DNA from 3 places in the Streptomyces sp. NPDC001914 genome. Region 2 is predicted to be linked to each of the others. Evidence: riboswitches for the same ligand, from Rfam matches in the RefSeq annotation. Region 2 holds a riboswitch; each other region holds the start of a gene.
The links. A riboswitch is a leader RNA that binds a small molecule or an ion and turns the genes downstream of it on or off. The one in region 2 is predicted to bind cyclic di-AMP.
Positions count from the first base shown of each region.

Region 1: it holds a riboswitch for cyclic di-AMP, as region 2 does, so the genes downstream of both, ACFYYF_RS06690 (NlpC/P60 family protein) here and ACFYYF_RS05685 (transglycosylase SLT domain-containing protein) in region 2, are expected to answer to the same signal.
Region 3: it holds a riboswitch for cyclic di-AMP, as region 2 does, so the genes downstream of both, ACFYYF_RS38590 (M23 family metallopeptidase) here and ACFYYF_RS05685 (transglycosylase SLT domain-containing protein) in region 2, are expected to answer to the same signal.

Region 1 is NZ_JBIASW010000002.1:365,024-369,282, reverse strand. It holds gene pcrA (DNA helicase PcrA) at 1-1,051, opposite strand, end outside; cyclic di-AMP (ydaO/yuaA leader) riboswitch at 1,937-2,106, shown strand; gene ACFYYF_RS06690 (NlpC/P60 family protein) at 2,114-3,286, shown strand; gene ACFYYF_RS06685 (tellurite resistance/C4-dicarboxylate transporter family protein) at 3,419-4,259, shown strand, end outside.
Region 2 is NZ_JBIASW010000002.1:151,146-155,404, forward strand. It holds gene ACFYYF_RS05680 (HAD family hydrolase) at 1-751, shown strand, start outside; gene ACFYYF_RS05685 (transglycosylase SLT domain-containing protein) at 927-1,688, opposite strand; cyclic di-AMP (ydaO/yuaA leader) riboswitch at 1,692-1,884, opposite strand; gene ACFYYF_RS05690 (CocE/NonD family hydrolase) at 2,359-4,259, opposite strand, start outside.
Region 3 is NZ_JBIASW010000024.1:66,303-70,561, reverse strand. It holds gene ACFYYF_RS38600 (PrsW family intramembrane metalloprotease) at 1-242, shown strand, start outside; gene ACFYYF_RS38595 (aldo/keto reductase) at 304-1,248, opposite strand; gene ACFYYF_RS38590 (M23 family metallopeptidase) at 1,384-2,418, opposite strand; cyclic di-AMP (ydaO/yuaA leader) riboswitch at 2,430-2,586, opposite strand; gene ACFYYF_RS38585 (PP2C family protein-serine/threonine phosphatase) at 2,802-3,869, opposite strand; tRNA gene ACFYYF_RS38580 (tRNA-Met) at 4,160-4,233, opposite strand.

The sequences.
Region 1 (4,259 bases), 210 kb from region 2:
GGTAGTCCTCCTCGAACTGGAGGATGTTGCGGATGGTCGCGCCGCGGAAGGCGTAGATCGACTGGTCCGCGTCACCCACCACGCACAGCTCGGCGGGAGGCAGGTCGTACTCGCTGGGGGGTACGTCCACCGGGTGCTCGGAGGTCCCGACGAGTTCGCGGACGAGGGCGTACTGCGCGTGGTTGGTGTCCTGGTACTCGTCGACGAGGACGTGCCGGAAGCGGCGGCGGTAGTGCTCGGCGACGTCCGGGAAGGCGCGCAGCAGGTTGACCGTGGTCATGATCAGGTCGTCGAAGTCGAGCGCGTTGGCCTCGCGCAGCCGCGACTGGTACAGCGCGTACGCCTGGGCGAGGGTCTTCTCGAAGCCGTCGGTGGCCTGGGCGGCGAAGTCCTCCTCGTCGATCAGCTCGTTCTTCAGGTTCGAGATCTTGGCGCTGAACGACTTCGGCGGGAAGCGCTTGGGGTCGAGGTCGAGGTCACGGCAGACGAGCGCCATCAGGCGCTTGGAGTCCGCGGCGTCGTAGATCGAGAACGACGAGGTGAAGCCGAGGGTCTTGCTCTCGCGGCGCAGGATGCGGACGCAGGCGCTGTGGAAGGTCATCACCCACATCGCGTTGGCGCGCGGGCCCACGAGCGCCTCGACCCGCTCCTTCATCTCACCTGCGGCCTTGTTGGTGAAGGTGATCGCGAGGATCTGGCCGGGGTGGACGTTCCGCTCGCCGAGCAGGTGCGCGATGCGGTGGGTGAGGACGCGGGTCTTGCCCGAACCGGCTCCGGCCACGATGAGCAGCGGGGAGCCGGAGTGGACCACGGCCGCGCGCTGGTTCTCGTTCAGTCCGTCCAGCAGGGCCGCCGGGTCCACGGCGGGCCTGGGCGCGCCGTCGCGGTAGTACGCGTCCCGGCTCGGCGGCACGTCGAACTTCCCGCCGAACAGATCGTCCGGAACCGGTTCCGGTACGTGGTCGTCCTCGGGCGGCGGCGGGTGTTCGTCCTCGTGGGCCGCGGAGGGCTGGAGGGCCGCCAGGAAGCTGTCGTCAAAGAGGCTGCTCATCGCTCTCCGAGTCTAGGCCGCCCCACCGACAGCCCGCCGCCACCCCGAGAACTCGGCCCGAACTCGGGCGCCCGGCGAGCACCAGGGGTTCACGGCTCCCCCGTCGTCATCTCACCCCGCGTGACGGCACACGACGGTCCGGTCACCCGGCGTGAGACCCGGCCACCGACCGCGGCCGGAGCGGCACCCGTCCGGCGTTCTTGTCGATGCGAGGGCCCCGGGGCCGGCGGGAACGAGGGAGGAGGCCGACCGGGCCGGCGGAGAAGCGAGCGGTCCGACCGGCCGGGCACGAAGGCGACCGGCCCAGCGGGAGGGGGGGCCGACAGGAAGGAGGGCCGGCGCGAAGACAGGCCGGCGCGGAAACGGGCCGCCGCGAAAACGGGCCCGCGCGAAGGCAAGCCGGGCGGACCGACCAGCCGGGCGGGAAGGAGGGACCGCCGACCAGCCAAGCGGGACGAAGGGAGGGCGAGCGGGCGGGAAGGCGGGCGGGCCCACGAGCCGGGCTGGAAGAAGGGGGAGCGAGTGCGGCGGCCAGGACAGGGCGAGCGGGTTGCCTGCGACAGCACATGTGGCGGCGCCTGCGACGGCACGTGCGGGGCGTCTGCGACGAGACGCGCGGGGCGTCTGCGACGGCACGCGCGGCGGCACCTGCGGTGCGCCCGCGACGAAACATGGGGCGACGCCTACGGCAGCGTACGCGGGGGCTGCGGCGGCGCATGCGCGGCGACAGCGGAGGCGGCACCTGCGAGAGGTCTGCGACGGCACATGCGGCAAAGGTCACGGAAATGTATCGGGCGTATCGGGCATCAACCTTCACACGGGCCACACCGGTTGGCTAGCGTGCTCGAAGGCCGCTCGACCGCATCCGGCGAACATCGCCGGGCCGGGCGGCCTCCGCCGAGTCCGGTGCGCCGCGAGGCCCCGGAGCCGGGGACCCACCGACCTTGGGGTGAATCGGTCCAACCGCCTTGTGGGGCACGGACCGTAGGGCAGCCTTCCGGAACCACCCGCCCGAACCCGACAGCTAACTCGGTAGGCGGATGACGGAAGGAGTCGCCTCTCTTGGCGTCACACCGCAAGGCGCGTCCCACCGGTGCGCGCATCGCAGGCATACGGACCCCCGCCCTCGCCACCGCGGCCCTCACCTCCGTGGCCCTGCTCTCCCAGACCGCCAACGCCGCCCCCTCGGCCGAGCCCAGGCCCAGCATCGAGGAGGTCTCGAAGAAGGTCGACGACCTCTACCACCAGGCCGAGTCCGCCACGGAGAAGTACAACGCGACCCGGGAGAAGACCGCCAAGCAGCGCAAGCGCGTCGACACCCTGCTCGACGACGTCGCCCGGCGCACCGAGAAGCTCAACACCGCGCGCGAGGAACTGGGGTCGTTCGCCGCGGCGCAGTACCGCACCGGGGCCGCCGCGCCCGACACCGCGACCCTGCTGCTCGCGGACGACCCCCAGGACTACTTCGACCAGACCCAGTTGATGAACCGTCTGACGACCCGCCAGAAGGCGGCCGTCGACGACTACATCACCGAGCAGGCGGCGACGACCAAGAAGCGGACGGAGGCCACCGAGAACCTGGAGTCGCTGACCGCATCGCAGAAGGCGCTCAAGACGTCCAAGGCCGAGGTGCAGCGCAAGCTCGCCGCGGCGCGCGACCTGCTCTCGGATCTGAACGCCGAGGAAAAGGCGCGCCTGGCGGCGATCGAGAAGAAGAAGCAGGAGCAGGCCGCGGCCAAGGCGGCGGAGCTGGCGCGGCAGCAGGCCGCCGCCGAGAAGGCCGCGCAGGCGCAGTCGTCGGACAGCACCGCCGGTTCGGCCACCGGCTCGGCCGACGGGTCGTCGTCGGGATCGACGGCCACGGACTCCTCCGCCTCGACGAAGGCGGCCAAGGCGCTCGCGTTCGCCCGCGCGCAGATCGGCAAGCCCTACGTCTGGGGTGCCACCGGCCCCGACTCCTACGACTGCTCGGGTCTGACCCAGGCCGCCTGGAAGGCCGCGGGCGTCAGCCTCCCGCGCGTCACCTACGACCAGGTGAACGCCGGCACGACGGTCTCCCTCGCCGACGCGCAGCCCGGCGACCTGGTCTTCTTCTACGACGACATCAGCCACGTCGGCGTCTACATCGGCGACGGCATGATGATCCACGCGCCGAAGCCGGGAGCGTACGTCCGCGAGGAGTCGATCTACTACGACGGCACCTCGGCGATCCACAGCGTGGTGCGCCCGGCGTAGCGCGGGACACGAAGGCCCCTGTCGCGGGGCCGCGCGCGGGACGCTTCCGATCCTCGCGCGCGTGCCCCGCGTTTTCGTCCCGTCCGCGCGTGGCCCGCCCGCAACCGCACCGCGGGTCCCTAGCATCGACGCATGCCAGACACACCGGACATGACGGACACCATTCCGCTCCGCGCCTGGTGGGCGGGGTGGGCGCCCGCCGCCGGGGCCGCCGTCATGGCCACCGGCATCCTCTCGATCGGGCTGCACCTGACCGGCTACGAGGTCCTGTCCGGGATCGCGCTGGTCCTCGCGTCGCTCGCCTGGGTCGCGCTCGCCTCGGACTTCCTCGGCCGGCTGGTCGGCGACCGGGAGCAATGGGCGCGCCGGGCGGGCACTCCCGCCGGGCTCGACGCGGTCGCGGCGACCACCGTGCTCGGCACCCGGTTCTCGGCCCTCGGGTGGCGGACGCTCGCCGAGATCCTGCTCGCACTGTCGGCCCTGCTCTGGCCGGTCCTGCTGCTCTCCGTCCTGCGGCGCTGGCGGCGCCGCGGGACCGGAGAGGTGTTCCTCGTCTGCGTGGCCACACAGGGCCTCTCGGTCCTGGGGTCGGCGATCGCCACCGAGGTGGGTTCGGACTGGCTCGCGCACGCCGCGATGGCGCTGTTCTGGCTGGGGATCGCGCTCTACGTGCTCTCATTCGCGGCCTTCGACCCGCGGGAGGTGCGGAAGGGAGCCGGGGACCACTGGATCGCGGCCGGCGCGCTGGGCATCTCGGCACTGGCCGGGGCGGGGCTCGTCGTGGCGCACGACGTGAATCCGTACCTGTGGAACAACGACGACCAGGGCGTCCTGCGCGCGACGACCGGCGCGCTGCTCGTGCTCGACCTCGCCTGCTACGCCCTGCTGGCCGTCGCGGAGGTGGTGTGGCCGCGCCCGCGGTACGACGTACGGCGCTGGTCGTCCGTCTTCCCGATGGGGATGTCGGCGGTGG
Region 2 (4,259 bases):
CGACGACACACTCTCCGACCGGTCACGCGCCGCGTTGGCGAAGGTGACCCAGGCAGGTGCCCGGCATCTCGTGGTCACGGGCCGACCGGCGCCGCGCGTGCGACCCCTTCTCGACGAACTCGGCGGCGAGGGACTGGCGGTGTGCGGGCAGGGGGCGCAGCTCTACGACGCCGGCGCGGACCGCATGCTGTGGTCGGTGACGCTGGACAGGGAGCTGGCGGAGACGGCGCTCGGCAAGATCGAGGCGGAGGTCGGGCTGCTGTACGCGGCGGTCGACCAGGACGGCGTGGACGGGCTGACGCTCATCGAGCCGGGCTATGTCATGCCGCATCCGACGCTGCCGGCGGTGCGGGTGCCGCGCAGGGACGACCTCTGGGCGGAGCCGATCAGCAAGGTGCTGCTCCGGCACCCGTCCTTGTCCGACGACGAGTTGGCCTCGGCGGCGCGGGGAGTGGTCGGTTCGCTGGCGACGGTCACCATGTCCGGGCCGGGCACCGTCGAACTCCAGCCATGCGGAGTGACCAAGGCGACGGGCCTCGCTCTCGCCGCGGCGCATCTCGGGCTCACGCCGGGCGCGACGCTCGCCTTCGGTGACATGCCCAACGACATCCCGATGTTCGACTGGGCGGCCCGGGGCGTGGCGATGGCCAACGCCCATCCGGAACTGAAGGCGGTGGCCGACGAGGTCACGCTGTCGAACGAGGACGACGGGATCGCGGTCGTCCTGGAGCGGATCTTCGGCTTCGGCTGACACCGGCGCACCCGTCCGACGTACGGTCCCGTCCGATGCGCGGTCCCGTCCGACGTACGGGACAGTCCGACGCACGCCCGCCCGCGCCCGCACCCACCACACGGAAAACGCACCCGCCGACGGCCCGGAAGGCGCCGTCGGCGGGTGCGGTGAAGAGGGTGTCGCGGGGGTGCGATCAGTAGGCGCCGTTGACGTTGTCGATGGAGCCGTACTTGTCGGCCGCGTAGTTGCAGGCGGCGGTGATGTTGGCGACCGGGTCGTAGATGTTCGACGACGTGCCGGCGACGTGGTACGCCTGGAACGTGGGGTCGATCACCTGGAGCAGGCCCTTGGAGGGGATGCCCGCGGCGGCGTTGGAGTCCCAGTTGTTGATGGCGTTGGGGTTGCCGGAGGACTCGCGCATCACGTTGCGGTAGATGCCGTCGTAGCTGCCCGGGATGCCGGCCTTGGCCATGACGTCCAGGGATTCCTTGATCCAGCCGTCGAGGTCGTTGGAGTACGTCTTGGCGGCGGCCTGGGTGACGGTGGTCGTCTTGGACTTGGCGACGGCGGCGGTCGCGTTCGCCGTGGTGCGGACGGTCGTCGACTTCAGGGTCTTCGTGCCTACGGTCAGCTTCAGGCCCGGACGGATCATCGAGGGGTTGTCGCCGATGACCGCGCGGTTCGCCGCGTACAGCTTCTTCCAGCCACCGCTCTTGGGGTACTTCTTCGCCACCTTCGCGAGGGTGTCGCCGGCGACGACCTTGTAGGTGACGAGCTGCACGTTGGGGACCACCGCGGTCTTGGCCGCCTGGGGAGCCTGCGCCGGAGTGGCGGCGCTGGCGCCGGTCGCGCCCACGAGGGGGAGGGCGAGGGCCATGCCACCCGTACCGGCGGCGATCATGCCCCGGGTGATGACGTTGGTCTTCATGCGGCGGTGCTTGCCTCGTATGGGCATGACGAATGTCCTCTCCGACGCCTGCGAGGTGAGCTGTCGGGTTCGGGCGGGAGATGCCCGGCCGCGCTGTGGGCGCGGCTTCACCCCAAGCCGGTCCGGTTTGTCCGGATCGGCGGCTTACCTGTGGTTCCCCCGCTCCTGCCGTGCGTGGGTCGATGGGTTGCCGGGCGGCGGCAGGATTCGGCGATCCGCCCGGGGTCGACCAGAACGTATGCGAGAGCACATGTCCGAAACAAGACGAGATTTGACTGAGAAGATCACTTTCGCCTGGTTGATGAGCGGGTAAAAAGTCCGATTGTGCCGGAATTGGATCCTCAACTTGCCTTTCGCAAAGGGGTTGAGTCGAAAGAGGTGCCCCGTGGAACCCTCGTCGGCCGGTGACCCAACTCACGAGACCAAAGACCATCAAGGCGGCATGAGGGGGTAATTCGGGCATTGCGCCTGCGTTGGTGAGGGTCCTCCTGCCCCCCTGAAGGCGTCGAGCAGCCCCTGGTGCGGGGGGAATTGTGGCGCGGGACACAGCGGCGGGCGCGGTTCGCCGGGGGTGGGGGAGCGCGGACACGAGAGCGGACCGGTCGCGGTGGAGGCGCGGCGAAGTGGGCGTCGTACCGCCGCAGTTGGGTCCACGCGCGCCCGGCCGGCGGTGAACTCCCTTTGTTCACTGGGCTGGTCAGCCGGCCGTGCGCGGGATTCGCTTCTCCCAGGTCCGGTGGAAGACGACCTCGTCGCCGTCCTTGCAGACGAGTTCGTCGGTCGTGATGAAGTCCCGCGCGTCGCAGGTGAGGGCGGAGACCGTCTCGACGCGGGCGTCCCAGGGCAGCTCGGGCCGGTGCAGCCGGATCGACCAGGCCGAGCGGGCGCGGGCGGAGAGCGGGTCCGACGTGCCGATCGTGTACGTCTCCCGGGCCTCCTCCGTGCATTCGAGGCCGTCGGGGAACACCTGGGTGCCGCCGCGTCCCGGGTCCACCTCCAGGCTCCAGGTCTCCGCGGCCACGTCGCGCAGGACCAGGCGTCGCGGGCGGGGCTCGTCGAGGGTCGCGGAGACGGTCACGCCGAGGGGTTCGGACTCCTCCGGTTCCTCGAAAGCGACCGAGGGGTCCGACTTCGTTGCCCGCACCGGGAGTTCGAGGACGCTGCCGACCGGCTCCAGGGTGAAGCCCGCCTCCGAGCCCGGCTGGGGCCAGATCCAGGGCCAGTACGCGGAGGAGACGCCCAGCCGGATGCGATGGCCCGCCGGGAACGCGTAGCCGATGGCGTTCAGGTCGAAGACGACGTGCTCCGTGGTGCCCGGGCTCCAGGGAACCGTCCTGTCCGGGCCCCGGCGCGCCGACAGGTTCAAGGCGCCCCGGGTGACGAGTGTGGACGCCCCGTCGGGGGCCACGTCGCACAGCCGGGCGATCACCTGGCCCCGGGGTGACGCGGACGTCAGCCGCAGATTGACCCGGGGGCGGCCCAGGACCCAGGTCTCCTCGCCCACCTCGAACTCGAAGCAGGCCGACCTGGCGTCCTCCTCCCGCTGGTCGGGCGGCAGGTCGGCGTCGTCGCCCGAGGGGAAGAGCCGGCCCGCGTCGACCCCGGTGTGCTGCGGGGACCGCACCGGCAGCGGGGCGCCCTGGAGCGCGTACGCGACCGGGGTCACCGAGGGTGAGGGCCAGGCCGGGTCGCCCACCCAGCGGCCGGGGATCCGGGCGTACGCGGTCGCGGGAGGGTGCGCGTCCATCACGTAGGAGCGCAGGAGAGGGACGGAGAGCGCGTCCGTGTCCTCGTCGCGGAGCCAGTGGTCCCACCAGCGCAGCGTCTCCTGGAGGAAGCCGATCGCCGGTCCGGGCGGCAGGCCCCGGTCCGGGTACTGGCGGGACCAGGGGCCGATGAGACCTCGTACGCGATCCGCAGGCAGGTTCCGCACCAGGCGCAGCACCGTGTCGCGGTGCGGGTCGTGCCAGCCGCCGACCGCGAGGACCGCCGCGCGGATGGCCCCGTACTCCTCGCGGACAGCGCCCTCACGCCAGTACGCGTCCCGGGTCTGGTGCGCCAGCCAGGTGTGCGCCGGGGGAGTGACGGCCTCCAGTCGCTTCTCCCACATGTCCCGCCACATCCCCTCGCCCACGTGCGCGGGGTCCGGCGGGCGGGCGGCGAAGGCGAGCAGACGGGCCGACCTGGCGTGCGTGTCGGCGGCGAGGACGGAACCTCCCGCGTGGTGCGTGTCGTTGTCATAAGGGTCGTCGGTCGAGCAGACCGTGACGACCGCCCTGAGCGGCTCGGGCGTGCGGGCCGCGACCCGGAGGGAGGTGAAGCCGCCCCACGCGATCCCGAACATGCCGACCCGGCCGGTGCACCAGGGCCGGCCGGCCAGCCAGGAGACCACCTCCACCCCGTCGTCCGCCTCGGTCCCCGCCCGTCCGTCCCCGGGCACTCCCTCGGAATTGCCGTGCCCGCGCACGTCCACGCGGACGGAGGCGTAGCCGTGCCCGGCGTACCAGGGGTGGCGCTGCTGGTCGCGCGCGGCCGTCCAGTCGGTCAGGCGGTACGGGGCGTACTCCAGGAGCGCCGGTACGGGCTCCTCGGTCAGCG
Region 3 (4,259 bases), on a different contig from region 2:
GTGCGGGCGCCGACTTCGTCGTACGGGAGCGCGAGTTGCTGGAGCAGCTGTGGCGCCGCCGGGAGATCGCCCGCCCGGCCCTCGCCTACGCGGCCCGCGCCACGGCGCCGCTGCCCGTGCCGCCGCCCTGGCAGCCCCAGCGGTACGGGCAGCACGTCGCCCCGCCCGCGCGGCCCTACGGGTGGCCGGCCCAGGCGTCCGCGCCGGCCCCGTATCCGGCGTACAACCCGTACCGCTCCTAGGCCGTGTCCGGCGGGCGGCACCGGGGGAACTCACCGGTGCCGCCCGCCGACGGTCCGGCTGTTACGCCGACGCCCGCGACAGGCGCGTCAGTTCCTCGTCGCTCAGCACCAGGTCCGCGACGCCGAGCAGGGCCGGGAGCTGTTCCACCGTGCGGGCGGAGGCGATCGGCGCGGCGACCGTCGGCTGTGCGGCCAGCCAGGCGAGGGCGACCGTCGCGACGGCGGTGTCGTGGGCCGCCGCGATCTCGTCGAGGGCGGCGAGGACCCGCGGTCCGCGGTCCGTGCCGAGGTGCTTGGCCGCGCCGGCCGCCCGGGGCGAGTCGACCGTGGTGCCGGGGCGGTACTTGCCGGTGAGGAAACCGGCGGCGAGCGCGAAGTACGGGACGGCCGCCAGACCGGCCTGGGACGCGACCTCCAGCAGGGCGCCCTCGTAGGTGTCGCGCGAGACGAGGTTGTAGTGCGGCTGGAGGGCGACATAGCGGGCGAGGCCCTCGCGGTCGGAGAACTCCAGGGACTCCCGCAGCCGCTCCGGGGAGATGTTGGAGGCGGCGATGTGCCGAACCTTGCCGGCCTTCACGAGTTCGTCGAGGGCGCCGACGATCTCCTCGACCGGCACCTCCGGCTTGTCGAAGTGCGTGTAGTAGAGGTCGATGTGGTCGGTGCCCAGGCGGCGCAGCGACGCGTCGGCCGCGGCCTTGATGTTGGCACCGGACAGCCCCGGGAAGGCGGGGTGCTGGCTGACCTTGGTGGCGACCACGATGTCCGCGCGGTTGCCGCGGCTCTTCAGCCATCTGCCGATGACGGTCTCGGACTCGCCGCCCTCGTTGCCCTCGACCCAGGCCGAGTAGGAGTCGGCCGTGTCGAGGAAGTTGCCGCCGGCGGCGGCGTAGGCGTCGAGCACGGCGAAGGACCGGGTCTCGTCGGCCGTCCAGCCGAAGACGTTGCCCCCGAGGGAGAGCGGGAAGACCTCGAGGTCGGACGAACCGAGCTTGCGAAGAGAAGTCATGTACGGGCTCAACGCCCGCATCGGATCGATGTATTCCACAATCACCGGGCCCGGGGCGTGCCGCCGTCCGCGCCCGGACGGCCGACAGCCCTGACGCCGGGGGGGGTTGACGTCAGGGCTGCCGGAGTTCGGGGATCAGGGGTTGAGGCCCTTGCTCTGGAGCCATGCCATCGGGTCGATGCCGGTGGCGGCGCCGCCGGGGTGCACTTCGAGGTGCAGGTGCGGGCCGGTGACGTTGCCGGTCGCGCCCACGCGTCCGATGACATCACCCGTGGCGACCTTCTGGCCCACGCTGACGCTGATGGACGACTGGTGGCAGTACCAGAGCTCCGTGCCGTCGTCGAGGGTGAGGATCGTGCGGTAGCCGTACGATCCGGCCCAGCCGGCCTCGGTGACGGTGCCGCTGTGGATCGCCTTGAGCAGCGTGCCGGTGGGCGCCGCGAAGTCGAGTCCGGTGTGGTAGCCGGAGGACCACATGGAGCCGGCCTCACCGAAGGTCGAGGTCAGCGTGTACGAGGACGTCGGCAGCGCGTAGCTCTTGGCGAGCTCGGCGAGGCGCTCGGCCTCGGCCTTCTGCTTGGCCGCCTCCTCCGCCTTCTCCTTCGCAGCGGCTTCCTTGGCCTCGGCCTCGTCCTGCTGGGCGGCGGCGAGCTTCACGGCCTTCTGCGCGGCGGCGGTCTGGGCGGCCTTCTGCGTGGCGGTGTCGGCCTGGTTCTGCTGCGACTGGGCCTGCGCCATGATGCGGTCGCGCAGCGCCTCACCGGCGTCGGTGCTGCCCTGGGCCGTGTCGGAGGTGGTCAGACCGGCGTTGGTGAGCGGAGTCGTGGAGCCCTTGGGAGCGCTGGATCCGCCGTCCGAGATGAGGGCCTTGGCCGACTCGGTCACCGACGACAGGTCCGGCAGCGAGATGGAGACGGGGGCCTTGCCCGGGGCGGCGCTGGCGATGCCGCCTCCGCCGACGGCGGCTATGACACCGACGCCGAGGACCGTGGAGCTGCGGGCGAGTCCTCCGCCGCGCTGCTTGCCCGTGCGGTGCCGGCCGCGGACGGGAGCGAGGGAATCCGCGGTGGGGTTCCACTCCTCCCAGGGTCCCTCGTCCTTGCCGTAGCCGAAGGTGTGGGTTTCGTTCGGCGCGAACGAGGTTGGCTGAGCGGGCCGGTTGGACGCCACGTGGGCGCACTCCTTTCCTTCCTTGCCGCCTACCGGGTTAGCTGACGGGTTCGGAGCAGGAAGGTCTCCTACGCGCGTACGGCCACCGTGCTTCCACGGCGGAATACGCCCGATTCACCCCACGAGTTGGTTCCCCGGTTCCCTGACGGGATTCGGCGCGTGCGCACGGAGCCGTCTCTTGTGACGGTTGTGACGACCGCGCTGCGTTATCGAACGTTAATAGACCCGGGCGCCGAATTCCAAGCTGTTCCGACTGATCATTAACGGCTCTTGGCCAGGACTTTGGGGTCATGAACGATGAAAAACGGGCGAGTTGACCCGGTGCCACTTGCACGGATTTCCCTGACGGTACGTCAGTCGTTATGCGGAGGGATACAGTCCGATCACTGTTCGTGACGCCGGACGGCGAGCAGCGCCATGTCGTCCGTGAGCACGCCGCCCGTGTGCCGGCGGACCGCTTCGGAAAGGGCGGTGAGCAGGGCCTCGGGGCAGGAGAAGACCCGCCCGGCCAGCCAGCGTGCCGGGTCGAAGAACTCCCCCCGGGCGTCACGGGCCTCGGACAGCCCGTCGGTGTGCAGGAGCAGCGTCGCCCCGCGCGGGAACCGGTCCCGCACCGTCGGGGCGGGCCGGCCTCCCAGGTCGCTCATCCCGAGGGGCAGCGCGAAGGAGGCGGCGGAGAGGACGGCGAGCGTCCCGTCGGGATGCAGCAGCAGGGGCGGCGGATGACCGCGGTTGACGACGCGCACCCGGTCCGCGCCGGGCGGGATCTCGGCGAGGACGGCGGTGGTGAACCCCTCGACCGCGTCGACGCCGTCGCGCCGGGTGCCCGAGCGCGTCAGCGCCCGCTCCAGGCGCTCCGCGACGCCCTCCAGGGCCGGCTCCTGCTCGGCCGCCTCCCGGAACGCGCCGACCACCGTCGCGACGGTGGCGACCGCGTTCATCCCCTTGCCCCGTACGTCCCCGACGACGAGCCGTACGCCGTACGGGGAGTCCTGCACGGCGTAGAGGTCCCCGCCGATGAACGCGTCCTCCTGCGCCGCCTCGTACCGGGCCGCGACCTCGAGCCCGGCGATCCGCGGCTCGGGCTCGGGCAGCACGGCGCGCTGCGCGAACTCGGCGATCTCCCGGACGGTGGCGAGCCGTTCGTCGCCGCGCCGCACGACGGTGTTGATGAGGACGGCGAGGACGGCGGCCGTCGTCACCGTGACGACCTCGGTGACCGCGTCGACCTGCAGGACGATGCCGAGCACGCCGTGGACCACGAGAACCGCGCCGACGGCGAGGAGGCCTGCGAGGACGGTGCCGCGCAGCGAGTGGAGGGGGGCGGCGACCAGGGGCGCGGCCGCGAAAAGGGGGGTCGCGGTGTATTCCGACGGGGTGAACCAGTCGTAGACGATCCCGGCGGCGACGAGCAGCAGGGGCAGGGTCCGTGCGAAGGTGCGCGCCCACACGATCCTGCGCGATTCCGCTTCCCCGGGACCGGGCGGCGGGAGGCTCCCGGACCCGCGAACGCCGCGGGACGGCCGGTCGGCCCGGTCACGGAGCCCTTCGGTCCGCCGTTCACCTCCTGGCTGCCCCACCTGTCCAGAAGAACCGGTCCGGGGGCGGCGGGCGACCTGTGTGGCCCGACCGGGCGAGCGGGGCCCGTCCGTGGCACCGGGGCGGAGCCGGCCGGAGAGCCGGGGGGACAAACACCAAGGGCCGGAACTCGTGAATCCGAGTTCCGGCCCTTGGCCTTCAGTAGCGGGGACAGGATTTGAACCTGCGACCTCTGGGTTATGAGCCCAGCGAGCTACCGAGCTGCTCCACCCCGCGTCGTTGAGATAAGTGTACGCCATCCG